Regions from separate parts of the Bacillus sp. LLTC93 genome, predicted to be linked through region 2. Evidence: riboswitches for the same ligand, from Rfam matches in the RefSeq annotation. Region 2 holds a riboswitch; the other holds the start of a gene.
What was found. A riboswitch is a leader RNA that binds a small molecule or an ion and turns the genes downstream of it on or off. The one in region 2 is predicted to bind glycine.

Region 1 (15,682 bases), on a different contig from region 2:
CACCAGATGGTAACTATATTGTTCTAATAGTTCAAAATACAGATTGGGATAATCCTATTCAGGAGTTCAGCTCGGATGACTATACCAAAGTGATTGATTTTATAGAATTTCATTTGAAAGAAATTACATCTAACTGGTGGAAATAATATAGTATGTACTTAAATACCAACAAATTAACATCACTAGTTTCTTCAGTTATGAGCTCAGTTTTTTTGCCATAGGTACTCGAATGTGTTCTCAGGGTAATTTCATAATTAAGGGAATCAATATGTTTATAGAATTAGATAACCTTTTATCTGCTGATACAACAGTAGATTCATGGTATGATGACGGGTGTTTGCTTTCCTTTATGCAAGAGAAGATAAGATTCAAATACATGGGGATAGCTATCGAGAACATATTGAAAAGTCTACACAAATGTTAAAGGAATTGGCCAAGAATGCAGAACATTATCCCCAAGTAGCTAGAATCATGTTTTTTCGAGAGCATGAAATTGAAGCTCTTTTAGTAAACGTGAATGAAGTTTTTAGTCATTTAATCCAGATTCTTGAGCATACTAAATTTTCAAGTGGGTATGGAGATTTTATGTTAGTCACAGAGGATTTTCATTTTGGATTATGCATAGAGCGAACGGAATATTTTTATGAGTTAAGTACTTGGAGACTTTGAGTTTAGACTGTCTTTATTTGAAAGAGCATGACAATACCATTCATCTTCAATAGGTACGATTAGATGATATAATAGTGCTCTTTGATCTATATTTAATGAATTTATTATTTGTTTTTCGAGAAAAACATTGCTTTTGTGAAGATAATTAATTACTATAAAGATATTAACATGTTAAAAGCGGTTTCATGAAACGATGAAAGTTAAAAATAGAATAATGCGTACATTCAATAAGGCGTGTTACTGTTCGGCAGGCAAGACCTAGATTGGATGGGATATCTGTATTTGTATATTCCCACCCAATCCAGGTCTTTTTTTGTTGCCTGAGCTCCTATAATTAAAAATGAAAGCGGTGACTTTAATGAACCACAAAGATTTAGCCCAAGACATTCTAAAACATATTGGTGGAAGTGAAAACGTTCAAAATGCCATCCACTGTATGACGAGATTAAGGCTGACTTTAAAAGACTCCTCACGCGCAAACTCTGAAGAAATTAGTCGCCTTGATGGCGTCATTCAAGTAGCAGATACAGCAGGTCAGTATCAAATTATTATTGGAAATGATGTTGGTTATGTGTATAAGGAGTTTGCAAAACTGATTGATCTAAACCCAGAAGCAAGCAGCGGGCAAATTGTTCAGAATAAAGATCATAGCTTAAAAGGATATTTCAATCGTTTTGCCAATTTGATCACTGGCATTTTTGCACCGATTATCCCTGCAATTGCCGGGGCAGGGATGTTGAAAGCTTTACTGATTTTATTGCCGATGCTGAACTTGATGAAAGAAGACAGCCAGACCTATTTGGTATTGAAAATCATCTCAGATGCAGCGTTCTTCTTCCTACCTATTTTGTTAGCCTATACAAGCTCACAAAAATTTGGTACAAACCCTATGGTATCGATGGCTTTGGCAGGGGTATTGTTGCATCCTAACTTAACAGCCCTGTTTAGCAGTGGTGATCCAGTTGTCTTTGCTGGAATACCATTGAAAGCTGTATCTTATGGCGCATCGGTTATTCCAATTATATTGATTGTTTGGCTTATGTCCTATGTTGAAAGGCTTGCAGATAAATTATCACCGGGACCGGTCAAAATCTTTATGGTTCCTTTAATCACAATGATCATTGTTGCTCCGATTGGCTTACTGTTTTTAGGGCCGCTTGGTATGTATCTTGGTGCAGGCTTAGCCGCAGGGGTCTTATGGATCCAGCAAACTGCAGGATGGGCAGCCGTTGCAATTCTAGCCATTTTCTTACCTTTTATCGTCATGTTTGGGATGCAGAAGGTGTTCTATCCAGTTGTTATCGCTTCCCTTGCTTCACCAGGATACGACGCTCTCATCGGGGTGGCTATGCTAGCGGCTAACTTTGCGCAAGGCGGAGGTGCTTTGGCTGTTTCATTTAAAACCAAAGACCCTAAGTTAAAACAAATTGCAATGTCCGGAGGAATCTCTGCTTTATTTGGGATAACAGAACCTGCATTATATGGCGTTCATTTAAAACTTAAGAAAACATTACTCGCATGTATGATTGGAGCAGGGGGTTCAGGTATATTTGTGGGATTGATTAAGCTGAAAGCATTTGTCATGGTTTCACCTGGAATTGCAACAATGCCGATATTTATTGAGAAAGGGACTTCCAATTTTACGTTTGCTATTATTGGTGCAGTCATTTCAGCGGTCATCGCGTTTATTGCTGTTTACATGATCGGCTTTAAAGAGGCAGAAACTGAAAACATCGAGAAGAAAAATGAGCCGGTCTCCACATCAGAAGGCACAAGAAATCGCGAAGTCATTTATGCACCGATTAAAGGAGACATCATTCCTTTAGCAAAAGTGAATGATAAAGTATTCTCTGAAGAAGTGATGGGGAAAGGGGCAGCGATTCAACCTAGTGAAGGGGAAGTATTTGCTCCTTTTGACGGGCAAGTGGAAATGATTTTCCATACAAATCATGCGATTGGTTTAAAGTCCAACCTCGGTGTGGAAGTTCTGATTCATATTGGTATTGATACTGTTAACTTAAATGGAAAATATTTTACTTCACATGTTCAAAAAGGTGATACAGTGACACAAGGTCAACTTCTGATTGAATTTGATCAACAGAATATACAAAAGGCTGGCTATGACACAACAACACCAGTCATTATTACAAATACAGCTGATTATTTAGAAATATTACCCCAAGAGGGAAAAATGAATCCTGTTTCTGGTCATCAGCAGCCACTTTTAACTGTCTTATAAATCGATTTTGAATGTAACCAGGAAGGTGATATGGTATGGAAATTATAAAAGTGCTGAATACCAGTGTGGTTCTCGCGAAAAGAGATGACGGTAAGGAAATCATCGTAATGGGTAAGGCGATTGGGTTTAAAAATAAGCAAGGCAGTCTTATTCAAGAGTCTGATATTCAAAAGATTTATGTGCTAGAAGATCAAAGCACGTCTAATGACTTAGCTGAGCTTATGAGGGAGACCCCAGAGGAATTTTTAATCATGACGGATGAAATTATATCCTATGCGAAGCGCCGTTTATCTACACACCTAAATGAGCATCTTTATATTTCTTTAACCGATCACCTTTTTATGGCTACGAAGCGCTTTAAGGAAAATTTAACGATACAAAATCGCCTGCTGTGGGAAGTAAAGAAATTTTACCCCGAAGAATTCAGTATTGGTATGCATGCGCTAGAGCTGATAGAAAAACAATTAGGTATTCAGTTGCCTGAAGAAGAAGCGGCGAATATTGCATTTCATTTAGTAAATGCACAGCAGACCAAAGATAATTTGAATCAAATCGTGATGATGACCAATATGGTCAAAGACATTTTAAATATTATCAAAATGCATTATAAGATTGACATTCCAACAGATACGATTAATTATTCCAGGTTTTTAACACATTTACAGTTCTTTGTTCAACGTTTACTTGAGAACAAAATGCTCAAAACAGATGATCACGATCTAATGGATCAGATCATGAGGAAGTATCCTGAAGAAGTAAAATGTGTGGAGAAAATCGAGAAATATATTAAAACAAATGTGGATTACACGATATCCAATGACGAAAAAATGTACTTAATTATTCATGTCAATCGAGTTGTTCAAAGAAATAACGCATAATCTTGAGGAGGAAGAAACATGTCTAATCAAATCAGGAAATTTCCAGAAGGATTTTTATGGGGTGGCGCCATCGCAGCAAACCAAGCAGAAGGTGCATGGAATGTAGATGGGAAAGGGCTATCGACTGCTGATGTGGCGATCTTTAAAAAAGGTGTCAGTAAGTCTGACTATAAAAAGCACAATAAAGTGGATGAAGAACAAATTCAGCAAGCGATGTGTGCAGATACCGCTGAAGGTTATCCGAAACGAAGGGGTGTAGACTTTTATCATCGCTATCCTGAAGATATGGCGCTGTTCAAAGAGATGGGGTTGAAGACGTTACGTGTTTCGATTGCATGGACACGTATTTTCCCAAACGGTGATGAAGAAGAGCCAAATGAGGCGGGATTATTGTTTTACGATCGTTTATTCGATGCAATGAAGGAACATGATATTGAACCACTCGTTACGTTATCTCATTATGAAATGCCGCTATATTTAGTGAATCAATATGGAGGATGGTCTCATCGCATTGTCGTTGATTTCTTTGTGAAATTTAGTCGAGTGGTATTTGATCGATACAAAGATAAAGTCAAGTATTGGCTGACTTTCAATGAAATTGATAGCATTGTTCGACATCCATTTACAAGTGGTGGAATCGTTTCAGAGCGCTTTGACAATGTAGAGCAGGCTGTTTATCAAGCGCTGCATCATCAATTTGTTGCAAGTGCTTTGGCAGTTAAATCTTGTCATGAAATGATCCCGGGGGCAAAAATAGGGTGTATGCTGACGAAATTAACAACGTATCCGTATTCCTGTAATCCAAAAGATGTTCTAAAGGCATCAAAGAACAATCAGTTCAATATGTTCTTCACAGATGTACAGGTGCGCGGAGAGTATCCACGTTTTATACATCGACTGTTCAAAGAAAAAAACATTCACATTGAGAAACAGCTAGGAGATGACGAGTTATTAAAGGTTCATACCGTCGATTTTATTTCTTTTAGTTATTACAATTCACTTGTTGCTACTGAAAACAGTGAAGGGATGGAAACGGTCAGCGGCAATACAATAGGTGGCGTGAAAAATCCTTATTTAGAAGTGAGTGAATGGGGTTGGCAGATCGACCCGATTGGCATTCGCATCTCTTTAAATGACTTATACGATCGCTATCAAATACCACTTTTTATAGTTGAGAATGGGTTAGGTGCATACGATAAGGTGGAAGATGGAAAGATCAATGATGATTATCGTATTAGCTATCATGAGCAGCATTTCCAGCAGATGCTGGAAGCCATTGAGGATGGAGTCGAATTAATAGGTTACACCAGCTGGGGAATTCTGGATTTAATTAGTTACTCGTCATCTGAAATGGATAAGCGATATGGGTTTATCCATGTTGATCAAGATAACGATGGAAACGGAACATTAAATCGAACACCTAAGAAAAGTTTTTACTGGTACCAGAATGTGATTCGTCAAAATGGACTGGAAATGAAGGAATAGATGTGTCAGAAATCTTTTAAGGAGTGGTGTATACCCACTCCTATTTTTTATTGATGAATGTTTCAGCTCGTAAAAGAAAAGATATAAATATGGATATGCATTTCCCTAAAATTTAAGCAATTCACTATCATTACCTTTCACATTCATATAAAATAAGAGCTAGTGAAAAATTGAAGAGATGCTTGATAAATGAAGGACATGTAAGCTGTGAGCTGTATGAGATGATAGATGTTTGCACGTGAAGGTTGCGAAGCGGTTTCTCCTCACACATGAGATCTTGTAAGCGTAACCATTATTTGTCACTTCATTGAGATGGTGTTGAGGAGTGTGTCAGCATGAGGAATCCGTATGTGAAAACGGCTTCTAGTCTTTATATGAATTATTTTTTATTAGGTATGGTCAATATTATATTGGCTTCAAATATGCCATTTTTAATCAAGCAGTTAGATACCAATAGTGCGGGAATTAGTTATATGATCTCGGCACTCGGCATTGGCAGGGTGCTCACGTATGGTCTATCAGGCGTGCTGTCAGATCAGTTTGGCCGAAAGCCGGTGATTTTGGTTTCAGGTGTGCTGATGGCGGTGTTCCTCATCGGGATCCCATTGTCTCCAAATTATCAAATCGCCTTTGCGTTTGCGATTTTGGCAGGGGTAGCGAATTCAGCGATGGATGCAGGAACGTATCCAGCCTTAATGGAGGCTTTTCCGCAAAACTCGGGCTCTGCGAATGTGATGGTGAAGGCTTTTATTTCGATTGGGGCGACCATTCTGCCACTGGCTATTTTCTTATTAGCGGAGCATGATTTGTTTTATGGAATTGCGTTTTTTGTTCCTGCTCTGATCTATCTGGTGAATGTCTTGATGCTCTGGACATTGCCATTTCCGAATCATCGCAAAGTAGAGCAAGTCCAAGTGACGGAGCATGATGGACTTCCGCGCTTCTCGTCAGAGCCTACATTTTGGAGAGAAGGGGTCGCACTCATTGTAATCAGCTTTACGTCAAATGGTCTTTATGCCTTGCCGCAAATTTGGCTTCCTACGTACGGTGAGGCCATATTGGGGATGGCTTCTGGCAGTGCAGTGAAACTGCTTAGTTACTATAGCATGGGTGGTTTGCTGTCTGTCTTATTGCTCGCATTTCTTTTACGCCGCTTTGTCCGTCCGGTGACCGTACTGCTGATCTATCCAATCATTACACTGGCTTCTATCTGTGTGCTATTGGTCGTGAAATCCCCAGTCTTAGGAACCATCAATGCATTTGTATTGGGATTTTCAACAGCCGGTGTCTTCCAGCTGACGTTAACAGTGATGGCTGAGTTCTTTTGGAAGAACAAAGGAACGATGACAGGAATTATCTCAACAGCCGGCGGGGTATCGGCTATTGTCATCCCGGTCGTAACAGGATTGATTGAAAGCCACTCGACCATTTTACAAATCTTTATGTTCGATGCGGTTGTGGCTGTCGTGGCGATTATCGGTGCGATGTATATTCTGTATCGATACCGTCAAATCATGATACATGAATAAAAAAAAAGACGACCTCCGCTCAGGAAGTCGTCTTTTTTTGTTTAGAAACGGTCGTTTTCAAAAAGAATCTGTTTCACTTGATCAACTGGCATATCTTCACCAGTAAAGAGTTTGTATGCAAGAGCACCTTGCCATAGCATCATGCCAAGACCGTTAATGGTTTTTGCGCCAGCTTCCTGTGCTTGAGCAAGGAGCTTTGTTTTTTGCGGGTTGTACACGACATCTGTCACGATTAAATCTTTACGCAATACATCAAGCGTATCATCGATGATGCTGAGTTGATCTAATGGTTTCATACCAAGGCTTGTCCCATTTGCTAAGATCGCACTTTCAGCGACTTCACGACGGAAAGCTTCTTTGTCTTCAAGTGGGAAAATGTTTGCTTTGACACCGAATGATTTCATTTCTTCGTTAATGTACGTCACATTTTCTTCAGCTTGAACAAAGTATTGATCATTGCGAGCGAAAATACTAATTTCACGAATACCAGATTGTGCAAGTTGAATCGCAATCGGAGTAGCGGCACCGCCTGAACCAACCAGTGTCACCTTTTGTCCCGCTAATTCAACGCCATGCTCAATCAAGTTTCTCACATAGCCAAGACCATCTGTGTTGTAGCCAATTAGCTTGCCATCTTTGTTCACGACGGTGTTACTTGCGCGAGTATATCTGGCAGAATCGTCTAGTTCGTCTAAGTAATCCAATACTTTCATTTTGTTTGGCATGGATACGTTAAATCCAGTTGCACCCATCGCTTTCATTCCGTTTACTGCTGCTTCTAGTTCATCATTTCCTACTTCAAATGCTAAGTAAGCATAGTTGATGCCTGTTAATGTATAGCCAAGGTTATGCATCCGTGGTGAAAGGCTGTGTCCAATTGGTGTAGCAAGAAGACCGACTAATTTTGTTTTTCCATCAATATTACGTTCATGTATGTTTGTCATCGATTGACATCTCCTTTAATTATCTAAATAATTTTTTCATACGTCCAAGAACAAAGACTGCTAACAATACGCTAATGACCGCAATGATCATATCGAAAAATAACGTCATTTTAATATCGTACGTGCTGACCAACCCACTTGTAATGAGTGGCACAAGAATAAACGCTGAGCTTGCTGCAATGTTGACGTATGATGAAGCCGTTGCTTTGTTTGTAGGGAATAATTTCATCATAATACTCATGGCCAGCTGGAAGATTCCTGCTGTAAATAATCCTAAGAAAAAGGTGCTGACAATCACAATGCCGTATGTTTCAATTTGGAATAATGCAAGCATCGCAAGAAATGCTCCAATTGGATAAATGATTGCCACCATAATAGGTGAAATGAATTTATCTAATACGATCGAAAGCAATAGAACAGACACAAGTGCACCAATACTAAAATAAGAAAGAAGCTGTGTCGCTTGTTCTGTGCCAAGCCCAATCAATTTCAACCCAAGTTGTGGAAGCCACGTTTGCCATACGACAAACAATGCAGTAGACGTGAACCCCATGAGCACAACAGCTAAGCCTTCACCAATCATTTTAGGTTCTTCCTTCAATTGCTCCTGTACTGGAAGATCATCTGGTGAAGAGACTTGCTTATGGTTGGGGAACGGCATAAAGACTAAGTAAATCCCTACGAGTAAATAAAGAAGTCCTAGCCCAAAGAACGCCCAGCCCCAGAAGATGTCATGTGCAATAAGGAACGCCAAGATAAATGGAAGAACAGTCGCTCCAATTGAAACGGATGCCTTCACTAAAACAGAAGCTGAACTTGCCTTTTTAGGAAACGATTCTGTCAAAGCAGGATATGTTCCCGAATCAAGTAATGAGTTTGCAATCCCAGCAGAAATCGCAAAGATAAATGCCAGTGTATAACTCGTTGTTGTTGGAATACCGATTAAGAATAATAAATAAAGAAAGTTTCCTGTAATAATGACAGGCTTACGTCCCCAGCGGTCTGCTAACCGGCCTGAGAAAAAGAGAGCAACCAGTTTACCAATTCCGATCGCCGATACAAGCAAGCTGATTTTCGGAATATCCACATGGTAGCGTTCAGATAAGCTGTCCATGTTGGATGCCACAATAATATTGATCATGCCGAGCATGAAGTAGTTTAAATACATGCCAAGTGACGATTTAATATAAGGATTTTTCATGTTCCCACTCCTATATTTGAAACCCCTTTAGGGTCAAATTCTTTGTACACCCTTTGTTATTTCCTTAAAAGTAAATAATATTATGCCCATCACAACACCCCTTGTGTGATTGATGAAAAAATAATGAATATTCATCTGTTCTTCAATTAAGTACATCGTTCTACTATAAATATAAAAAATAATAACAGTCTTAATAAGAAAGTGGATCTTCATGATTTGATCAGAATCAGAAATGATCAATTTTAACTGTTGTTGAATAAAAATAACGATCTGATGAGATGGGTATAACGATATACTAAAAGAAGCAACGAGATAAATATACTCCTGCGTTTTAAATGTGTCAAGTTTATGACTTTGTGATTTAAAAAAATAAAAATGAAATAAAGAAATGGTTGACTTGATCAATAAAAAAAGAGAATTGCTGCACGCAATTCTCCCTTTCATGATGATGTAGAGGTTTCTCTAATATGAAGTTGAGGCTTTAAGATCACTCGCTGTAGCTCTTCATCCTGCTCGTTCATTTTTTGATATAAAAGGTTCGCTGCTTTTACCCCGATGGATCGTGGGAATGATGAGACAGTGGTGAGCGGCGGGTGATATAGCTCCGCTTCAGGGATGTTATCGAATCCAACAACATCAATGTCTTCACCAGGCTTGATGTCACGAGCTGCCAGTTCCTGAATGACCCCAAACGCGACTAAGTCACTAAAGCAAAAAATAGCAGTAGGAGGCTCAGGCTGGTCGATGACTTGGGTAAGGGCTTCTTTCCCGCCTTCACGAGTAGGTACCATATCGATAATAAGAGATTCATCAATCGTCAGGTTCGCCTCATCATGGGCTCTTTTGAATCCTTTCATGCGTTCAATCCAAGTCGATGAGGATTTGATGCCGCCTAAAAAGGCAATACGTCGATGTCCTTTTTGAAGAAGGTGATGTACCGCCATCCAAGTGCCTTGTTCATAATCAGCGCCGACATAGTCACAATGCACATCCGCTAATTCACGGTTTGCCAGTACTTTTGGGGTGCGAATTTGATTTAACTGTTTGACCGTCCGAGTTGAGCTTTTCGAAGCTAGGTTTAAAATAATCCCGCCAACTCGGTGCTCTATCATTGTAGAAATGAGCCGTTCCTGCTTATCGACACTGTCAAAGGTTGTACCAAGTAAAACGGTATAGCCAAGTGATTCAAGTGTGGTTTGCACGCCGATTAAAAACTCAGAAATAAAGGTATTTGAAATATCCGTGACGATAACACCGACAATATTGGAGCTTTTTGACCGCATGTTTGCAGCAACGCGGTCGTACACGTATCCTAAATCCTCCATGGATTGCAGTACTTTTTTTCGAGTGGCTTCAGAGATTCTAGGATTGTTTCGAACAACGAGTGAGGCCGTTGAGGTCGAGACACCGGCATGCCGGGCGACTTCCTGTAATGTGACACGTTGTTTGTTCAATTTTTTCATTTGTCTTCACCAACTTCAAAGGATTGCCTAACTTGGTTCATGATCAAGATGGATTTCTCCATCAAACGAGCCGAACATTCTTTGTTTTATTATACCTTAATCAGGTGTGTTGATGAAGTGATGTCATCTTACGTCAGATAGGGAGGGAATAAAATCTTAAAAGATTACCATTGACAGCTTTCTTCTAGAGGCGTAAAATATAAAATTATTCAGAAATAGCAACATTTAAAGTAAATAACGAAGGCTATGATTGCTGTGGGTCACACTATGGCAGGAGCAGCTTCTGGAGAGACCGCATGTATGTGCGGCGCCGAAGGGTTCACAATCTCAGGCAAAAGGACAGAAGAGTACGAAATATTGTATTTGTGATGCATGGATGATGCCATGTATTGCTTTTCTCTATTTTGCTATTCTTTTATGACCATGAGATTGGAGCGCATCCAATCTCTTTTTTTATGGACTTTTTGAAGGTTCATTATATCAGTATAATATCGTCTCGTAGGAGGGCGTTGAAATTGGCACAACAAGAGTTAAAGCGAGATTTATCAAACCGCCATGTTCAATTGATTGCAATTGGCGGAACCATCGGAACAGGGCTGTTTTTAGGCTCTGGAAAGGCCATTCAATTGGCAGGTCCGTCGATCATTTTTGCCTATTTAATTGTCGGAATGGCCATCTTTTTTGTCATGAGGGCACTTGGAGAATTGCTCTTATCAAGGGCGGGCTATCAGTCATTAACCGATATTGCAGAGGACTATCTTGGCCCATGGGCTTCCTTTGTGACAGGGTGGACGTATTGGTTTTGCTGGATTATGACAGCGATGGCTGATGTCATTGCGGTCGGTGTGTATGTGCAGTATTGGTTTGACATTCCACAATGGATTCCTGCAATCATTTGTTTGTTGATTTTACTAGGGTTCAATTTATTAACGGTGAAGCTTTTTGGAGAAATGGAATTTTGGTTTGCACTGATTAAAGTCATTACGATTCTACTGTTAATTGGCGTAGGGATTGTCCTATTAATCATTGGATTTCAAACAGATGCCGGGCCTGTGACGGTCACGAATCTTTGGTCACATGGCGGGTTATTTCCAAATGGTGTCACAGGCTTCTTATTGTCATTCCAGATGGTGATTTTTGCGTATGTGGGAGTTGAACTTGTCGGTGTTTCCGCAGCAGAAACAGCAAACCCTCAAAAAAACATTCCGTCTGCGATTAATAAAATTCCATTAAGAATTCTATTTTTCTATGTGGGTGCCATCTTTGTATTACTATGTATCAACCCATGGACCGAGCTCAGTGCATCAGAAAGCCCTTTTGTGAAAACCTTTGGACTGATTGGTATACCAGTAGCAGCAGGGCTTATTAACTTTGTCGTCCTGACTTCTGCGGCTTCCGCTTGTAATAGCGGCATGTTCTCGACGAGCCGTATTTTGTATAATCTCAGTCATCAAAAGCAGGGACCATCTTCCTTTGGCCGTCTAAATAAGCACGCTGTCCCAAGCAATGCACTATTTGTTTCAACGATTGTGGTATCGGTCGGGGCTCTTTTAAGCAAGCTGATTCCCGAACAAGCCTTTGGCATTGTCACAACAATCAGTGCCATTTGTTTCATTTGGGTATGGAGTATTATTCTCATTTGTCATTTGAAATATAAGAAGACTCGGCCTGAACTGCATGAGGCATCTACTTTTAAAGCGCCATTCACTCCTTTTGTGAATATCGTTGTCCTTGTGCTATTTGCGGCCATTCTTGTCATTATGCTATTCGCTGACGCAACACGCCCAGCACTGCTATTGACACCCGTATGGTTCGGATTCCTATTCTTCATTTATGCACGAAAGAAACGCCGTTCAGCATAATGGACGTATAAAGCACAGCCTTTTCAAATGGCTGTGCTTTTGCTTATTTACCGATTTCTAATTTTCAACATATAATATGCATTTAAAATGATTAAAACAAGTCCAATGACGATAATGGAGAAGAGCTGAGAGTGATTGGCTCCGAGGGAATACAAAATCATAATAAACATGGCACCAGTCAATAAAATATTCATCATTTGATAGGTATGAAATAGCCCGTCGAGCATCACATGTTTTTCACCTTCGTCAGAAATAGCGAGCAGTTTTTTGCCATAATCCTTGTCGGATGGACTTGGTAGATTGCGATTCGGATAGACGAGTTTTAGGACAGAGATCGCCGTATAAGAAAGGATAATGGTGATCAAAAATAAAGCAGCATTTACAACAATCAGCCAGATTGGTTGCTCGGTTACAATGGCCATTCCAATAGCAACAATGGATAAAATCGTACTCACGGTATTGGCTAACGTTAAATCAGTAAAAGTTCGGTACTGCTTTGCCTCGAGTTCATCCTCCTCATCACCAGACACGGAAAGAGAGACTCTTTTCTTCATACGTGAAATTCCTGAAAAACAATAAATAATGAATAGGATCGTCAAGCCAGTGATCACAAGCGTTGCTTCAAACGCAGCATCTAGAAGTGCCAACTCAAATTCGGCCGCCAGCAAACAGTAAGCGCCGAGAAAGCCAAGGAGAGCACCTAAGAGCATTTTATATACAGTTTTCATGTGAGTTCATCCTCCTCGAATAGAAAAATACGTTCAATGGGTTCCTGAAAAATGCGTGAAAGCTTAACAGCGAGCAAGAGAGACGGCATTAATTCATCTCGTTCCATTAAGCTGATGGTCTGACGAGAAACCTTTGCACGCTTTGCAAGCTCAGTTTGGTTCAAACCATCACGTGCACGAAGCTCTTTTAGCCGATTTTTCATTCTGTCACCTCAACTTTGATCGAAATCTTTCCTTGATTGTAAAGCATGATATTCATTTTGACAAGTAAAGTTGTCAAAATGATAAAAATAATTGTCAGAAAGATCATCTTTATTCAAAAGGTGAACAATGATACGCTAAAGGAAAGAGAAACAGAAAACAGGTGAGGCCCGTGTTTATTGATCAATTAAAAAATGACTTACATCAATCACAGCCGTTGTTTATTGGAGAAGAGACAGCGTTTAAAGCGGCAGTCCTTGTCCCTTTGGTGCAAGTAAACGGAGAATGGCATATATTATTTGAGGTACGATCGCTAACCATGAGAAAACAGCCTGGTGATATTAGTTTCCCTGGAGGCAAACTCGACGGTGGTGAAACAGCACAAGAAGCTGCACTGCGCGAAACACATGAAGAACTAGGCATTCCGCCTGAATCAGTCGAGATCCTTGGGCAGCTCAGCCCTTACATTGCTTCTCCATCCTTCGTGGTCTATCCATATGTCGGCATCATTGATGAGCAAAAGGTAAAGCACTCGTTTAATCAAGAGGAAGTGGAGGAGACCTTTACTGTACCTTTATCATGGCTCAGCCAATATGAGCCGTACTTACATCATGTGTCCGTTCAGCCAACACCAGCTGAGGATTTCCCCTATGAAAAAATCATGAATGGTGAGAAGTACCGCTGGGGAAGTCGTTCGATGGAGGAATGGTTTTATGATTATGAAAACTACACCATTTGGGGATTAACAGCCCGTATATTAAAGCATTTTGTGACCGTTGCGAAAAGAAATTCCTAGAGAATCGCTCTCTAGGAATTTGTTGTATCCAGACGTTCTTTCGCTGTTTGTTTTCCTTTACCAATTGGAATAGGAGCTCTCGCTTGGCTCAGTCCGTAGGAAGGCATGTTCACGTAGACAGATTCATACGAGCCGGCTTGAACTTGATACGTTTCATGATAAATGCCCACTGCGTCATTGGTCCGTGCTCTTTGGTTAAATGCCTTCCAAGCCGCCAAATGCTTTTCCATCTTGGCATAGGCAAGGAGGTCATCTGTTGACTTCCAATATTGGATCATGGCTGTATTGCGTAAGCCGAAGTAATTTTCTGTCCCGAGGAAACCAAGCTCGTCTTGATGGGTATACAGTTCTTTGATCATGCCAGGCATCGCCATGAACACAGGCAGCCATTGGTGGATGGCCCAGCGTTTGTTGATCCTCATTCCGATGATGAACACAACAATCGAGTCAGAATTGTCTGTTGTAAACCTGCCAGCACGTATGTCTTTTTTCATTCGTTCACCCTTCTTTCTTCATCTGTTCATATGTTTCCACGCACCAATCAATTCCTGCTTGAGCCACTCTTTTTCCATAATCTAAAGTAAACAGCCAGTACTTCGCATCAGCTTCATCTGGATAGAGCTCCTTGATGTTTTGTTCAATCGAAACGTATGTCTCATAACGGATACGGAGCCCCCTCTCATAATCCTGTAGAAGCACCAGCTTTTTCTCAAACGAAAGATATTGTCCAAAGAATAACTTTAATAACACTTCATTTCGTTCTGCTGGTAACTGATCGAGCGGCTGCGCCAGCCATTGCCTTAACGTGTTCAGTCCTTTTTCCGTCAGATGATACTCCCGCTTGTCTGAACGTCCAGATGTAGAAGCGGGTGAAACCTCAGCAAGTCCTTCTTCGACTATAAACTTTAAAGCTGGATAAATTTGTCCATAACTAATTTTCCAAAAATGATGCAAGCTCTTATCAATTAATTGCTTCACTTCGTAACCTGATTTACAATCTGTCGTTAAAATACCTAAAATCGCATACGTCGTATCATTGTATTTTTTCATTACATCAGCACACCTATCTAAAAGATATATCACTTAGATATATAATAAATTTGAAATGAATATAAAGCAAGAAAATAATAATTGGTAGATTTATATTTTTGAAATACAGGAGATAAATCATAAATATGGTAATATATACTTGATGTGTAAAGAGCTTGCGCATCTATTCATAAAAGAATGGAGGGTGTACAAATGAAGTTGAGGAACATAGGAATATTGTTCATGATTGTTGCACTATTGATTGGTGTTGGAAGTTTTGGAGGAAACAAAGCATCTGCTAAAAAAGAATCACTGAATCAATCTTATGCATATGCCTATAAAACAAAGGACAATGTCAGTTGGCTGAAGGTGACTGAAAAGAAAGGCAAGGTCACGGGTTACCTAAACGGTAAGGGTGTGAAGATTGATCCAATTGAACCGTTTATGGTGAAAACAAAATACAAACTAACGGGGAAAACCACCAAAAAAGGATACAAACTTAAAGTCAAACAAAAGAAGAAAACAATCGTATATGACATCTATTTTTCTGGAAAAGATCTCATGGTCAAAAAGCAAGGAGCAAAGAAAAGTAAACGCTATCAAGCTGTTGATGAGAAGAAATTAAAAAAATACAAAAAAGCCATTGATAAGCGCTATG
Region 2 (15,682 bases):
GAAAAGAGAGGATTCCGTATCTTTGAAGAGCAGCCGCAAGAAGCAATATGATCAAAAAACCTGAACTTATAAAAGTCAGGTTTTTTTATATGCTCTTTTTTTATATTTAATAAAATGCATCCTAATTTGAGGATTTTAACGCTTGATCAGGCGTTAAAATCATGAAATGCGCTTTTGTCATACTGGTTCCTCCACCTTACAATATGGTCAGAGAAAGGAGTGAATCACTTGTATGGGATTGAATATTTGGGACAAGAGCTGCTAGAAGAAGCATGCCGCATGAGAGCATCTGATGTGCATATTGTCCTAAAAGAAAAGGAAGCTTCGGTATCTTTCCGTGTAGACTCAGATTTAATCCAGCAGCGAACCATTGATAAAAAACGCGGGGAGCGGTTAATTGCTCATTTTAAATTTTTATCTTCAATGGATATCGGCGAAAAAAGGAGACCGCAAAACGGATCATTGGCAGTGATGCTAAGAACTGGCCAAGTGTTTGTTCGGATGTCTACATTACCGACTGTGAATGATGAAAGTTTGGTGATTAGAATTTTACCGCAGGATCATGTCCCGGAAATAAAATATCTGTCGTTATTTCCGAAAGCCTCAGCTAGATTACTATCATTTTTGAATCATTCGCATGGACTCATTTTATTTACTGGGCCAACAAATTCAGGGAAAACAACAACACTTTATTCATTGATACAGTTTGCAAAAAAGCATTTTAACCGAAATATTATTACACTTGAAGATCCTGTGGAAACAAGAAATGAAGAAGTGTTACAGGTCCAAGTCAATGAAAAAGCAGGCATCACGTATGCGGCAGGATTACGCGCTATTTTAAGACATGACCCAGATATGATTGTGTTAGGAGAAATAAGAGATGCTGAAACAGCTAGAACGGCAATTAGAGCAGCACTGACAGGCCATTTAGTGCTGAGTACGCTGCATGCGAAAAATGCAAAAGGTGCTCTTTATCGAATGCTTGAATTTGGTGTGACGATGAATGAACTCGAACAAACAATGGTTGCGATTGCTGCGCAACGATTAATCGAGCTCACGTGTCCTTTTTGCGGGGAAACGTGTCAGCTTTATTGCAAATTAAATCGACCAGTCAGACGAACAAATGTTTTTGAATTACTTTACGGAAAGGAGCTTGGTGAGTGTATCAAAGAGGCCAAAGGAGAATATGCTCACTCGTCATATGAAACACTGCAAAGATTAATTCGTAAAGGAGTGGCACTGGGCTATCTATCGAAAAACACATATCATCGCTGGGTTTATGAAGAAGCGAGTCTCTAAAGCCTGGTCTAGAAGAGAACAAGCTGAATTTCTATCAAAACTTGCTCAATTGATTCAAGCTGGATATACATTGATTGAGGCATTAACGATGGTGAATATCCAGTTATCAAAGAAACAACAGCTGCTATTAACTAGAGGCATTCAGTGGCTGCTTGAAGGGGAGTCTTTTTATGTGGTGCTGGAGAGATTTCATTTTCAGAGAGAAGTCATTGCCATTCTCTGTTTTTCAGAGAAGCATGGCAGCCTATCACGCGCTCTTGAACAAAGCTCACGTTTTTTAGAGAAAAAAATCAAGCAGTTAGACTCGTTCAAACGCATGTTACGGTACCCGATCTTCCTCATCTTTACGGTTTTAGTTGTCCTGATACTTGTTCAGCAGATGATCATTCCTCAATTTTCTTTATTGTACTCGTCAATGGATACCCGCATGTCATGGCTGATCCAAGGGATGTTTGCACTCTTTCAATTCCTACATGCTTTCCTCCTCATCATAGGCTGTATGTGTATCTGTCTGACTGGATATTATCATGTCTTTTTTAAGAAAAAGTCGACCCTTGAGAAACTGAGAGTGTTGAGCAGGTTGCCTATGTTATATAAAGGGATGCAGCTGATGCATACGTATCTTTTTTCTCTTCAGCTAAGCGGGCTTCTTCAAGCTGGATTATCGATGTACGAAAGCTTGCAAGCTTTCAAACAGCAAAGCTATTTACCCTTTCTTCAAGAAATATCTGAACGGATGATCGGAGAGTTAAGAAAAGGAGAAAGCATGGAACATCAAATAAGTGGGTCTCCTTTTTTTGAAAAACATTTTGCAGCTGTCATCAAACATGGTGAAGCTAGCGGGATGCTTGCCAGAGAATTGTATACGTATAGTCAATTCCTATTAGAGAATGCAGAGCTGAAAATTGAAAAATGGGTTTCATGGCTGCAGCCGGTCATATATGGTTTGACAGCGCTTCTTATACTCATTGTGTATTTATCTATTCTTTTACCGATGTATCAACTAATGGAACAAGTGTGAGAAGGAGGCAAAGGCATGAATGATAAAGGATTTACCCTGTTGGAAATGTTAATTGTCATGCTCGTGATTTCCATTCTTTTACTCATTACCATTCCGAATATCACCCGTCACCATCAAAGCATTCAAGCGAAGGGCTGTGAAGGTCTCAAATCAATGGTGAGTACACAGGTGATGGCATATGAATTGGAGCATGACGGCAAGACACCATCTTTGGCTGAATTAGAAAAAGAAGGCTATGTCAAAAAGGGATTAACTTGTCCTAATGGAAAAGCCATTGTCATTCAAAACGGCGACGTGAAGCATGAGTAAATTGCTTTTACATGAAAAGGGCTTTACCCTCATTGAACAGCTCATGATTTTACTTGTTTTATCTATTCTATTGTCGATCTTAGGAGGAAAAGTCCCAGGTATATTAGAAAGTGCTGAAGCAAAAAAACAAGTGAACATCATGAAACAAGATATCCAACTGGCTGCTTATACGGCATTTACCAAAAAAACCCGTGTGAATGTTGAGATTCATCCGCAACATGTATCCTATCAAGTAATAGATCAAAATGGTGATGAGGTAATTGCTTTTTATAAGCATAAAAAAGGCATCATCAAACATTCTACATTTTCACAGGGGATTCATTTTAATGAAAACGGACATCCGAGCAGCGGCGGTTCTCTCATTGTTCAATTTGGTAGCCAAATATATAAACTCACGATTTATTTAGGGAGCGGGCGTATCCATGTTCAAAAACAATAGAGGATTTAGTACGTTTGAGATGCTGTTAGCTTGCCACAGCTTCCTATTTGCAGCACTTGTGCTCATGCCAGCCTACGAAAAACTAATGATGGGAAAAAAGGAATTAAGAGCAAAACTTGAAGCTTACCAAGTGTTACATGAACATATGAACAAAGCGTTCATAGAAGGTACAAAGCCATCCGTCAAAAAGAAGAGAGGCGAGATCACATATGAACTCAATTGGAGTAAACAGAAGGGATGTGTATCATACAAAGTACAAAAAAAGAAGACGATATGCTTTCGTTATGTTGAACGATGAACAGGGGTTTACATTTATACAAGCTTTGTGGCAATTGCATCTATTTCTGTTTCTTTCTTTTGGCTGTGTGCTCATTTTTTCTGTTGCAGAGAAAGCCCATCCATTTGAAGAAATCAACCAATTTTCACAAATGGAGTGGAAGCAAACTGTACTGCAATTAGAGGAGGAATTAAATCGTGCACTGGCTGTTAGAGCGGTGAAAGAAGGAAAAGCGTTAGAGTATCTGTCCGATCAAGGGAGAGTGGTGAGGATTGAGCCCTATCAAGAGATGCTGAGGAAGCGAGTGGATCAGGCAGGGCATCTTCCTTTATTGCAAAAGGTGAAACAATTTCGCGTCAGAACAGATCAGCAAACAACAATCCTTGAAGTCACAGATGTATCTGATAAGGTGTATGAAGCCGTTTTTTTCACATATAAAGGAGTGGTTCCTAAAACGTGAAAAGCGAAGAAGGGTTTATCTATCCGCACGTACTTGCTACAATTCTTTTTTTCCTTTTGATCCTAGGCTCAATGACGATTGGATTTCAAAATGAACTGAAAAGTGCAGAGCTGACGATTTCTTATTATAAAAAACAGCAGCTATTTAGAATGGGTGTAAGTGAGGCTGCAAGCAAATTAAATCGTATTTGTAATCAGCAGCATGCTCATGTGGACACTGAAGAAGGCCGTGTGACATTGAAACAGATCGGGTGCGATCAAAAGAAAAAACTTGTCCACATGCTGGTCGGCGTTAAAACAAAAGATGGTTTAGCAGATGAGCGGGAACTGGTGATGGATTGGAAGACCCGTGAAATCATGAAATGGACAATCCCTGATTAGCCAGTGTATAAAACCATACTCTTCCTGGTAACACTTTAAGGAAGAAGAGGTGAATGTTCGTTGAAAACAAATGACTATGTAAAATATATGACGCAGGAAATCATTAAATATATGAATACACCACGTGACGAAAGGAAGGAACATAAACAAGAAAAGATGGAAACAAAACCGCCATTTTCACAGCGTTTATTTGGTGTTCTGCCGTTTGGCTTTTCCATGATGCTAAAAAAACGACATCGACATCGACAAAAGTAAAAAGCCGCCAGCAGGCGGTTTTTTTATGCCACTTTAGCTGTATTCTTCAACGACAATGACTTTATTGACCTTGTTTGAGTAAGGGTTATAGGAAATGGTGACAAATACCCCAAATTCTTTGGCGTGATCTTTTAACGTAATATGATACTGTTTCACAGATTCTTTTTCCCGGTGCCTGTCCCATACTTTTTGTTTAAATAAGACTTGTGCTAACGGATATCTTTTCTTTGCTTCCTTGACAGCTCTTGTTTCCCATTGATCTGTGGCAGTAGTGAACCCTCTCGCTTCCACAGGTTTGGCGTCTTGTATGACAGGCCCCAACAGTAAACTGAGCATGATCATGATTTTTCCATAGTTCACTTAACATCACCTCACCAGTTATTATCCTGACCAAATCCTACACTTTTATGTAAATTTTTAAGAAGTACAAATGTCACGGAAAAAAATATAGAATATGGCGAAAGAATGAGAAAATGGAAGAATTTTCTCGCAAGAGTTCTTGTTTAAGAACAAAATGGACTAATTTGGCGTTTTGGGTTTTATAGGTATTTCCTTATACTGAGTGTAATCGTTCTCTTTAAAGAACATCCGTCCGAGGAGTTGAAAGAATGAATCAGTCGCTCTTTGTACTCTTTAGTGCCATTTGTTTGATTTTTACGTCTCTTCTTATCACACCTACTAACGCTTCTTTTAACGATGTCGAGCAAACAAACTTTGTCATGAACACGTGTGGAGATTTTGAACAGACAGATCAGCATTGTCAGCCAAAGAAATGGGATAGAAGTGATTTAAAGCTCATAGATCAAACGATAATTGAAGGAACAGTCTGTGCGCCTCAAAAGCTAAGCATGACATTAAAAAATATTGGACAACCCATAGCACACTCTGAATGGAAGTGGGAATTACACAAAGTAGAAAGTGATCAGAAACCATTACAAAATGGTCATATTCTTGAAAAGGGCTCTATACAACACCTTTCATCAGAAGAAACGACGACTGTTACAACAGATAAAGCAAAAACGAATGGAATCTATGCATTTAAAATCTATTTTCCTAAAGGATTTGGTGCATCTGAAAAAACATTCTTTTGGTCTAAACAAATGCAGCTCTCAAGCTGTCAAGAAAAGATATCTTAAATGAAGCTGTCTACTGAATGAAAAAATGATATGTGAAGGGGAGATGGGACATGAAAAAATGGATGAAAATGTCTGGGAGTATTCTTTACGTAATGGTTTTCACGATGATGATTGCATGTATTATTGTCGTGTTGTCATCAAGAACAACAGGTGGAGATCCTCAGATTTTCGGTTATCAATTCAAGCAAGTATTATCTGGTTCAATGGAACCGGAATTTTCGACTGGGTCGCTCATTGTAGTAAAACAAGTGACCTCACCTGAGACGCTCAAAAAAGGAGATATTATCACTTTTCAAACGAAGCAAGACAAGTCCTTTGTGACTCACCGAATTGTTGGGGTAAAAGGAAAAGGGACAAATAAAGCCTTTGAGACCAAAGGAGACCACAATATGTATCAAGACGGTACGCTGGTAAAAGCGGATCAAGTGGTTGCGCAGTATACGGGAACGAACATCCCTTATGCAGGAAAACTTCTTTCGTATGCCGGAACTTCGGCTGGAACCGCTTTGCTGCTGATTATACCAGGTGTGATGCTGCTTGTTTACTCAACAATTCATTTTGTGGGCGCTGCGAAACATCGAAGACACACGGCTGATTTACATATGTCAGAGAAGCAAGCTTAAATTTTCGTTTGTAACCTAATTAGGTTTCAATAAAACAATTTATTAGGGGGTTCATTCATGGCAATGAAAAAATCAATTCGTTTAGGTGTATTATCAGGGGCATTAGGACTTGCTTTAATTGGCGGGGGAACATGGGCGGCGTTTAATGATGTAGAAAAGGCAAACGCGGTCTACTCGACAGGAGAGCTGAATTTATCTGCAAAAGAGAACTCTGGTGCCATCAACCTTGCGAACTTAAAACCTGGTGACCGAATAAAGAAAGAATTTAATTTTGAAAATAAGGGGTCGCTTGCGATTAATCAAGTGCTGATGAGTCTTGATTATAGCCAGTTTAAAGATGGAACCTCTGCGAAGAATGGCGATAAGAATACAGCTGAAGAATTCCTCAGCCAGTTTCAGGTGAGTGTTCTTACGGTTGGAGCCGAAGGTGGAAATGGTTATCCGAAAAATATTATTTTAGACCATGCAAACTTGCTTGACCTGCATCTATTAACGTCAAAACAGGATCAGACCGCATTTGAAAAGCTTCGTCATGCCGTCGATGAGAAGTTTTTACATGAAAGTGGTAAAATTAATGTAGCAACCGTTGATGGAACAGCGGCTCCAGAGTATGACGGCATTCCAAAGAATCCGTTTGATTACGATAAAATGGAAATGATCATTGAATTTGTCAATGACCAGACGAAGGATAAAGCTGGTCACTATATCCAAAATAAATACCAAGGCGATGCGATTCAAATTGATCTTTCCTTCGAAGCGACTCAGTGGAATGGTTTAACGATCAATCCCAAAAAGCATACGGATGAAAAAGGCTACGTGAAAGAAAACGAAAAAGCACACAGCGAAGATAAAAAATAAAGCCAGTCTTTAGACTGATATCTAGTTCTGCATAGCAATTGGAGGAGTATGCGCTAAAACGTGCGCTTTACTCCTCTTCTTGCTTTTTTTTCCAGATTTGATAATCTAAAAATTCACGAAATTGCTTTTTCGAAACCCCTGATGTCATTGCATCTCGAACTAGTTTTTCCCATTCACTATCTAATTGACCATCGTATTCGGTTTCATCTTTTTCGTGTAACAGTGTATGAACCGAGACGTCCAGAACAGCGGAGATTTTTTCAAGAAATTGAATGGAGGGGTTTGTTTGCAAGTTTCTTTCTATTGAGCTTAAATAAGACTTCGCTACCCCAGCCTTTTCGGCCAGTTCTGATAGTGAGTAGCCTTTTTCATTGCGGTATTGTTTAATACGCTGGCCAATCAATGTCATCACCTTCCTTTCGATATTATAGCACATTCAGAAAGGTTTGATAGAATGACTTCTTACCATAGGGGGAGACTCAGAGGACTTTTCGCTTGATTTGAGAAAATGACGGACTTCTTCAACTGTTAGTCCTGCTTTGCGAGCTTCGCGTAATAATTGAACCCATTCACTGTCTAATACTTTCGTTTTCTTTTCCATACAAATACCCTCCTAAAATACTGAATCGTGTATTTCAGGCACTTAACGCATTAAATGGAAAGACACAGGTGGTAAGACCTCATAGATTGCTTGCGTCATGTTTCCGCCCAATACAAACAGACAAACTTTGCTTTTGACTGATCGAAAATTGTATGTCACATGAAGGGGAGGGGGACTCGTGAGTCAGCCTCCTCTTTTTTGCTGTAAGTAAAAAAGCCCGCCATTTTCAATCGTAAGACTGATTTTTGGTTCGTATAAAGTTTTAAGTGCTTGTCTTTCTATTTCATATTCTACAGATGTGTCTGAAGTCCCTTCATAAAATTGGTTTAAAAGTTCCGAGTCTTCCTTCCACTTTTGAACAGCCCTCACCGCCCAATCGTCCGGCTCCTCATGGGCATAATGCTTCATCAGGCTATAGAGCCGTTTGACGCCGCTTTCTGGCTTAATCATTGTACTCATCGTAAAGCAATAATCAGGAATTTGAGATGACAGCTCACGGGCTTCCAGCTTTTCTTGAAATTGTTCTATGACTTCTCCTCGTATCAGATGAAGCCCAAGTGATAGCAGCTTATCCTTTTTACGGTCTGCCAGATAGGATATTTTCACATTGAGACCAAGCCATGGCTCCAGTGCGATTTGGTTGTTGTTGAGCGGCTTCACTCTTTCATAGAGCCGGATAAATCGGCCCTGCTGTTTAACAGCCTCGAATATTTGAAATAAACGAGGGGAGCCGAAGTGGACAAATTCACCTTCGACCGCATCACCGGCTTTTTTTTGATCGGTGATTAAGGTCAATTGCCGTGGCTCAGGTACACCTCCTGTTTTTTCAAGCCAGTGCCAATAAAAAGGGCGGTTCATAATCAATTTATCCATTTGAATTGTCAGTTGTACTGTCATATGTCCTGCACTTTCTTCTAATATGTCGCATTGATTCGCCTGAAAGAAACGGAGAAGAAATGTGTGAATGTCACGCTGCTCCATTGATCAACTCTCCTTTATGAGCCTTGCTGCCTTTTTTCTAAAAGCGGTGTTTGTGCTTCTGTTAAATAGGAAGCAAACTGAGTTAATTTCTTTTTCATGTCTCCGTCAGATTCGTGCTGAAAGAGAATATGATGCAATTCTGTTTCGGCCTCTTGGATATCAATTCGCGTTAAAATATCATCTAGATCGCCAATGACATTTTCAAATAGCTGAATTTTTTCATATAAAAGCTTCAAAATATGCTCTTCGACTGTTCCGTTCGTTGCCATATTGTAAATGTGGACATCCCGTTCTTGGCCAAGGCGATGAATACGTCCAATTCTCTGTTCTAGACGCATTGGATTCCACGGAAGGTCGTAGTTGATGATCTGGTTACAAAACTGAAGGTTAATCCCTTCGCCGCCGGCTTCTGTAGCAATTAACACTTGAGCCCGTTCTCTAAATAAATCTTTCATCCAGTCTTTTTTGCTCCGCTTAAAGCCGCCTCGAAAAGGAACCGAGCTAATGCCGTTTTGCTGAAGAAACCATTGTAAATAAATTTGTGTCGCACGATATTCAGTGAAAATAATGACCTTCTCATTTAACTGCTGAATGAGTTTGACGACTTCCAGCGCCTTTGAATTTTGCTCAACTTGATTGATTTTCTCCATGATTTGCGCAATGGCAGAAGATCCTAGAATGTGTTTTTCTTCTTCCTGCATTTTTTTGATCGTCATATAGACCGCCTCGCGGCTTGAGCAGCATTCTCGTTCCAAGGTCATGATTGAAAACATGTGCTTTGTATAAGATGGATTCTCTTTCAGCTTACAAATTTCATCATATAACGCTTGCTCTGTCGGAGAGAAATGAATGGAGATCGTTTTGACATGCCGTTTTGACCACTCGATGCCTGTGTCTTGTCTTCGGTTACGAATCATCACTTTATTGACTAGCTGTTTCAATCGATCATGGTCTTCAAGCTGCAAGTCCTTTTTGGCAAAAACATCTTTAAACTGATGTTCATTGCCTAGGTGGCCAGGCTTCAGAAGGGAAACGAGATTGAAAATTTCTCCGATTCGGTTTTGAATAGGCGTAGCTGTCAGCAGCAGGCAGAACTTTTTGTTTAGATTTCTCACAAATTCATAGTTTTTCGTTTTATTGTTTTTTAGTTTGTGTGCTTCATCAATAATGACCATATCGTAGGCGATTGATAAAATCGTGTCTCGATGCGGCTGTCTTTTGGCTGTATCAATTGAGGAAACCACGACGTCACACTGCTCCCATACATAGCTCTTTTTTTGTTCGACAGCATCAATGTAAAATTTCGTCCGCAGCTCCTGCACCCATTGAGACACAAGGGAGGCGGGGACGAGAATGAGAATCTTTTTGGCAAGTCCACGAATCATGTATTCTTTGATAATGAGTCCTGCTTCTACAGTTTTCCCAAGTCCCACTTCATCTGCTAAAATGGCTTTCCCGTTCATCTCTTCTACGACTCTTCTAGCCACTTCGAGCTGGTGCTTTAAAGGAGTGAATGCAGGCAGGTGTGCGGGAGCTTGCAAACCCTCGAATGAATCAATTGCTGTGACTTTCTGAACCTGCGTCGCTAATCGGTACATATCCCAGTTCGCCCAGGGACCGTCTGCTGAAAGCCGCTGCTGAAATTCACTTGCCCATTCCTGATCAAAAATCGTTTGAATATTCAATGTCATCGCCTGCCTTTCTAATTAGTTTGTGATAAAATCGTTCTGTTTTTAAACGCTTCATTTTTTAAGGGGTCTTTAAAAGACTATATATTTCAATAAAAGCGAACGATATTGAACATTTATTTTAAAAATGTTAATGATTTTTCTGTTGCTCTTGATCCGTTTCTAATGGTAGGATGTTGGTAAGTGATATAGAAAATAAGTCACCCATTTTGATAGTATGTCCAATAAATGTGAAGAATATGAGCGGATGATGGTATGGGGAGAGACTTGGCGGTTATTTAGCACTGGCAGGCGCCGAAGGAGCAAGCTGAATTGATTCAGTGAATCTCTCAGGCAAAAGTACTCTTACCGGACGCAACTCTGGAGAGTGTTTGCTCATTGTTTTTTAGCAAACCACCAAAGGGGAAAACGCACAATGATGTTGTGCTGTAAACTTTCAGGTGCAAGGACAGAGACTTCTTTTTGATAAAAGGGAGCTCTCTGTCCTTTTTTGCTGTGATTTTTTTCTGAAAATTCAGCTTGTGGTCTGCACTGTAAGAAAAAAGGGGGAAACGATTGATGTTGAAACGAACACCGCTTTTTCATGCGTATGAAATGTTTGGCGCAAAAACCATTGACTTCGGGGGCTGGGAATTACCTGTCCAATTTTCTTCCATTAAAGAAGAACATGAAGCTGTTCGAACAAAAGCAGGGCTTTTTGATGTGTCTCACATGGGTGAGGTGGAAGTCAAAGGGCAAGATGCCCTTCCTTTTTTACAAAGGCTATTAACCAATGATCTGTCTAAGCTGACGGATGGTAAGGCACTATATACAGCTATGTGTTATGAAGATGGCGGGACAGTGGATGACCTGCTCGTCTATCAAAAAGAAAAGAACAACTATTTGCTTGTCATTAATGCATCAAATATCGAAAAAGATGTGGATTGGCTGCTCCAGCATCAAGGGGAGGATGATGTATTGATCAAGAATGTCTCTGATCAAATCGCCTTGCTAGCACTTCAAGGACCTCTTGCTGCTGACATCATCAAGGATGTGGCGGACGAAGAGGTGACATCTCTCAAGCCATTTACGTTTTTATCACAAGCTGAGGTCGCTCAAAAAGAGGTGCTTGTTTCAAGAACCGGCTACACAGGAGAAGACGGCTTTGAAATCTACTGCCAGTCAGAAGATGCCGTTCACATTTGGTCGGCTTTATTAGAAGCGGGCCAGCCTAAAGGGTTAATACCGTGCGGGCTCGGTGCACGTGACACCTTAAGATTTGAAGCTAGACTGCCGCTTTATGGTCAGGAGCTCACAAAGGATATTTCCCCATTAGAGGGCGGGATTGGTTTTGCTGTCAAAACGGATAAAGAAGTCCATTTTATTGGGAAAGACGCGCTCAAAAAGCAAAAAGAAGAAGGAGCGAAGCGAAAGCTTGTCGGCATTGAAATGATTGATAAAGGGATTCCGCGAACAGACTATCCGGTCTTTTCAGGAGAGAAGCAGATTGGAATTGTCACAACGGGCACACAATCTCCAACGTTCAAGAAAAATGTCGGGCTTGTTCTGATCGAAACATCAGAGGCGCAGCTTCAGGCAGAAGTGGAAGTACAAATTCGTAAAAAACGTCTAAAAGCCAAAATCGTCGCCACACCATTTTATAAAAGAGCCAAATAACGAGGGGGAATAGAGGATGAAGCACAGGTATTTGCCGCAAACCGAGCAAGATCAAAGAGAAATGCTGGATGTCATTGGCGTTCAGTCGATTGATGAGCTTTTTTCAGATATCCCAGAGAAAGTAAGATTCAAAGGAGCATACAACATCAAAGAAGCCGCATCCGAAACACAGCTTGTGCGGGAATTATCTCTCTTAGCTGCAAAGAATAAGGATACTGTTTCCTATGCATCGTTTCTTGGTGCTGGTGTGTATGATCATTATCAGCCTGTCATTGTCGATCACGTCATCTCACGTTCTGAATTTTATACAGCGTATACACCTTATCAGCCCGAGATTTCGCAAGGCGAATTGCAGGCGATCTTTGAATTTCAAACGATGATTGCTGAGCTGACCGGCATGGATCTTGCCAACTCCTCGATGTATGATGGCGGAACCGCATTAGCTGAAGCGGGGATGCTGGCTGCAGGGCATACAAAGAAGAAAAAGATTGTGGTCTCTGAGACGGTTCATCCTGAATCAAGAGCGGTGCTGAAAACATATGCCAAAGGACAGCATATTGAAGTAGTCGAGGTACCTGCGCGAAAAGGACAGACGGATATAGCTGCATTAGAAGCGGCCGTCTGCGACGAAACAGCAGCTGTTCTTGTACAATATCCAAACTTTTTCGGTGTAGTAGAACCGTTAAAAGAGATTGAACCGATTGCACATAAAGGAAAGAGCCTGTTCATTGTCTCAAGTAATCCGCTTGCACTCGGCTTACTGACGCCGCCAGGAAAACTTGGGGCAGATATTGTCGTTGGTGATGCACAGCCGTTTGGTATTCCGGCTGCATTTGGCGGACCTCATTGTGGGTATTTTGCCGTGACGAAAAAATTAATGCGAAAAGTGCCAGGGCGCTTAGTCGGACAAACAGAAGATGAGAATGGCGTTCGTGGATTTGTGCTGACCCTTCAAGCACGTGAACAGCACATTCGAAGAGATAAAGCGACGTCAAATATTTGTTCGAATCAGGCATTAAATGCGTTAGCCGCTTCTGTTGCGATGACGGCGCTGGGAAAAACAGGTATAAAAGAAATCGCCTATCAAAACGTGCAAAAAGCCCATTATGCCAAGATGCAGGCGGAAAAACAAGGGCTCCAGGCTGATGTAGAAGGTGCCCATTTTAATGAATTTGTGATCAAGTTAAATGAGCCTGTGAAAGAGGTCAATAAACGATTGCTTGAAAAAGGGATCATCGGTGGCTATGACCTAGGGAGAGATTACCCAGAGCTTCAGCAGCACATGCTTGTAGCCGTGACAGAGCTAAGAACAAAAGAAGAAATTGATACGTTCATCAAGGAATTGGGGGATCGCCATGAATAAACAAGATCAGCCGCTTATTTTTGAATTATCCAAAGAAGGAAGAATTGGTTATAGCCTGCCTGATTTAGATGTACCTGAACAGGAGCTCCCAGCTCTATTTGATGAAACGTACATCCGTCATGAGGATGCTGAGCTTCCGGAAGTATCTGAGCTTGATATCATGCGTCATTATACGGCACTATCAAGACGTAATCATGGAGTTGATTCCGGATTTTACCCTCTTGGCTCTTGTACGATGAAATATAATCCAAAGATTAACGAAAAGGTCGCACGCCTTGCAGGCTTCTCGCAAATTCATCCACTCCAAGAAGCAGACACTGTGCAAGGAGCATTAGAATTACTTTATGACCTAGGTGACCATCTTGAAGAAATCACAGGGATGGACGCGGTGACATTACAGCCTGCGGCAGGAGCACATGGCGAATGGACAGGACTCATGATGATTCGTGCGTACCATGAAGCGAGAGGAGATCATAAACGAACAAAAGTCATCGTGCCGGATTCTGCTCATGGAACGAATCCGGCATCTGCGACAGTGGCTGGGTTTGAAACGATTACCGTCGCATCTGATGAAAATGGGCTTGTTGATTTAGAGGATTTACGCCGTGTTGTCAATGAAGAAACAGCTGCGCTTATGCTGACAAACCCGAATACACTCGGCCTTTTTGAAGAAAACATTTTAGAAATGGCTGAAATCGTTCACGGGGCTGGCGGTAAGCTTTATTATGACGGTGCGAACTTGAATGCTGTTTTAAGCAGAGCAAGACCAGGGGATATGGGATTTGATGTGGTTCACTTAAATCTTCATAAAACATTTACAGGTCCACACGGAGGCGGAGGTCCTGGTTCAGGTCCAGTTGGCGTGAAAAAGGATTTGATTCCATACTTGCCAAAGCCAGTGCTTGTGAAGAAAGAAGGTCGTTATTCCTTTGATTACGATCGCCCAGAATCCATTGGCCGTGTGAAACCGTTCTATGGCAACTTTGGCATCAATGTCAGAGCTTATGCGTATATCCGCTCTATGGGACCAGACGGCTTAAAGGCTGTGACTGATAATGCGGTGTTAAATGCGAACTATATGATGCGCCGCTTATGTGCTCATTACGATTTGCCATTTGATCGTCATTGTAAACATGAATTTGTCCTTTCAGGTAAACGTCAGAAGAAACTAGGTGTGCGGACACTTGATATTGCCAAACGATTACTTGATTTTGGCTATCATCCGCCAACGATCTATTTCCCGCTGAATGTAGAGGAATGTATCATGATTGAACCAACTGAAACAGAATCAAAAGAAACACTTGATGCATTCATTGAAGCGATGATTCAAATTGCAAAAGAAGCAGAAGAGAATCCAGAAGTGGTGCAGGAAGCACCGCATACAACGGTTGTCAAACGAATGGACGAAACAAAGGCTGCACGGAATCCAGTTCTTGTGTTTGAGAGAAAATAAAAAAGACTCAAAGGGGGCGGCTAGCTCCCAGAGTCTTTTTTATTAGTTTTTCGTTTTGATGCGGCCGCCCCATTTTTTAAAGCCGCCCTTTAAATTATAAATCTCACGACAGCCGTTTTTACGTAAAGTTTGGGCTGCTTTCCCGCTTCTCAAATTATTTTGGCAATAGAGATAAACAGGCTTGTCAGGACGTATTTCATTTTTTCGCTGCTTTAGTTGTGAAAGGGGGATGTTTCTTGCCCCTAAAATATGTCCGCCTTCAAACTCATTTGGCTCTCTCACATCAATGAGTTGAGCTTTGCGGTAACCTTTAATGAATTCTTCTTCCGTCAGCGTTTTCATAATGCGCTGCTGATAAATGTAGCTGCCGATGGAATAAAGAACGAAAAGTCCACAAAGTGAGAGGACGATATAGTTGAATATTGGCAATACGACTCGACTCCTTCTTGAGCATCAGCACAGTGGTCTGTCTGATGGTACGTTTTAGACAAATACTATTATAGTAAAGCAAAAGAAACTTGTCATCATAAATGGTCAGAATTATTTTCAATTCCTTCCCTATTTGATAGACTGATGAAGAGAGAAAATCGGTGGTCACCACCATCATCTAACATTGACTACGTAAAAGAGAAGGGATTTTTATATGCAAAAAGAGAAATGGTGTTTCATTGATACAGGAAACCAAGACCCTGCCTTTAACATGGCAATGGACGAAGCCTTGCTTTATTGGCATAGTGAGAAGCTCATCCCGCCTGTGATCCGTTTTTATGGGTGGGATCCGGCAACATTGTCTGTTGGATATTTTCAGCATGTTGAAAAAGAAATTAACATGGAAGCGGTCAAGCGCTATGGTCTCGGATTTGTCCGCAGACCAACAGGCGGG

Region 1: it holds a riboswitch for glycine, as region 2 does, so the genes downstream of both, C6W18_RS17690 (amino acid permease) here and gcvT (glycine cleavage system aminomethyltransferase GcvT) in region 2, are expected to answer to the same signal.

What each region holds. Positions count from the first base shown of each region.
Region 1 covers NZ_PVME01000008.1:81,777-97,458, reverse strand. Annotated here, with positions in the region: gene C6W18_RS17745 (hypothetical protein) at 1-146, shown strand, start outside; gene C6W18_RS20130 (YxiF family protein) at 334-669, shown strand; gene C6W18_RS17730 (beta-glucoside-specific PTS transporter subunit IIABC) at 1,028-2,908, shown strand; gene licT (BglG family transcription antiterminator LicT) at 2,944-3,786, shown strand; gene C6W18_RS17720 (glycoside hydrolase family 1 protein) at 3,805-5,271, shown strand; gene C6W18_RS17715 (MFS transporter) at 5,607-6,800, shown strand; gene C6W18_RS17710 (quinate/shikimate dehydrogenase) at 6,842-7,744, opposite strand; gene C6W18_RS17705 (MFS transporter) at 7,764-8,945, opposite strand; gene C6W18_RS17695 (LacI family DNA-binding transcriptional regulator) at 9,386-10,408, opposite strand; glycine riboswitch at 10,682-10,761, shown strand; gene C6W18_RS17690 (amino acid permease) at 10,924-12,270, shown strand; gene C6W18_RS17685 (DUF3169 family protein) at 12,318-12,998, opposite strand; gene C6W18_RS17680 (helix-turn-helix transcriptional regulator) at 12,995-13,201, opposite strand; gene C6W18_RS17675 (NUDIX hydrolase) at 13,372-13,995, shown strand; gene C6W18_RS17670 (DUF4188 domain-containing protein) at 14,007-14,489, opposite strand; gene C6W18_RS17665 (PadR family transcriptional regulator) at 14,494-15,045, opposite strand; gene C6W18_RS17660 (hypothetical protein) at 15,238-15,682, shown strand, end outside.
Region 2 covers NZ_PVME01000001.1:519,287-534,968, reverse strand. Annotated here, with positions in the region: gene C6W18_RS02880 (STAS domain-containing protein) at 1-51, shown strand, start outside; gene comGA (competence type IV pilus ATPase ComGA) at 229-1,299, shown strand; gene comGB (competence type IV pilus assembly protein ComGB) at 1,280-2,320, shown strand; gene comGC (competence type IV pilus major pilin ComGC) at 2,336-2,629, shown strand; gene comGD (competence type IV pilus minor pilin ComGD) at 2,622-3,068, shown strand; gene comGE (competence type IV pilus minor pilin ComGE) at 3,052-3,366, shown strand; gene comGF (competence type IV pilus minor pilin ComGF) at 3,353-3,805, shown strand; gene C6W18_RS02845 (competence type IV pilus minor pilin ComGG) at 3,802-4,185, shown strand; gene C6W18_RS02840 (YqzE family protein) at 4,246-4,440, shown strand; gene C6W18_RS02835 (DUF3889 domain-containing protein) at 4,474-4,782, opposite strand; gene tapA (amyloid fiber anchoring/assembly protein TapA) at 5,049-5,576, shown strand; gene sipW (signal peptidase I SipW) at 5,627-6,199, shown strand; gene tasA (biofilm matrix protein TasA) at 6,257-7,057, shown strand; gene sinR (transcriptional regulator SinR) at 7,125-7,460, opposite strand; gene C6W18_RS02810 (anti-repressor SinI family protein) at 7,494-7,658, opposite strand; gene C6W18_RS02805 (YqhG family protein) at 7,842-8,639, opposite strand; gene C6W18_RS02800 (DEAD/DEAH box helicase) at 8,654-10,324, opposite strand; glycine riboswitch at 10,575-10,682, shown strand; glycine riboswitch at 10,686-10,781, shown strand; gene gcvT (glycine cleavage system aminomethyltransferase GcvT) at 10,886-11,983, shown strand; gene gcvPA (aminomethyl-transferring glycine dehydrogenase subunit GcvPA) at 12,000-13,346, shown strand; gene gcvPB (aminomethyl-transferring glycine dehydrogenase subunit GcvPB) at 13,339-14,799, shown strand; gene C6W18_RS02780 (rhodanese-like domain-containing protein) at 14,842-15,222, opposite strand; gene C6W18_RS02775 (lipoate--protein ligase family protein) at 15,443-15,682, shown strand, end outside.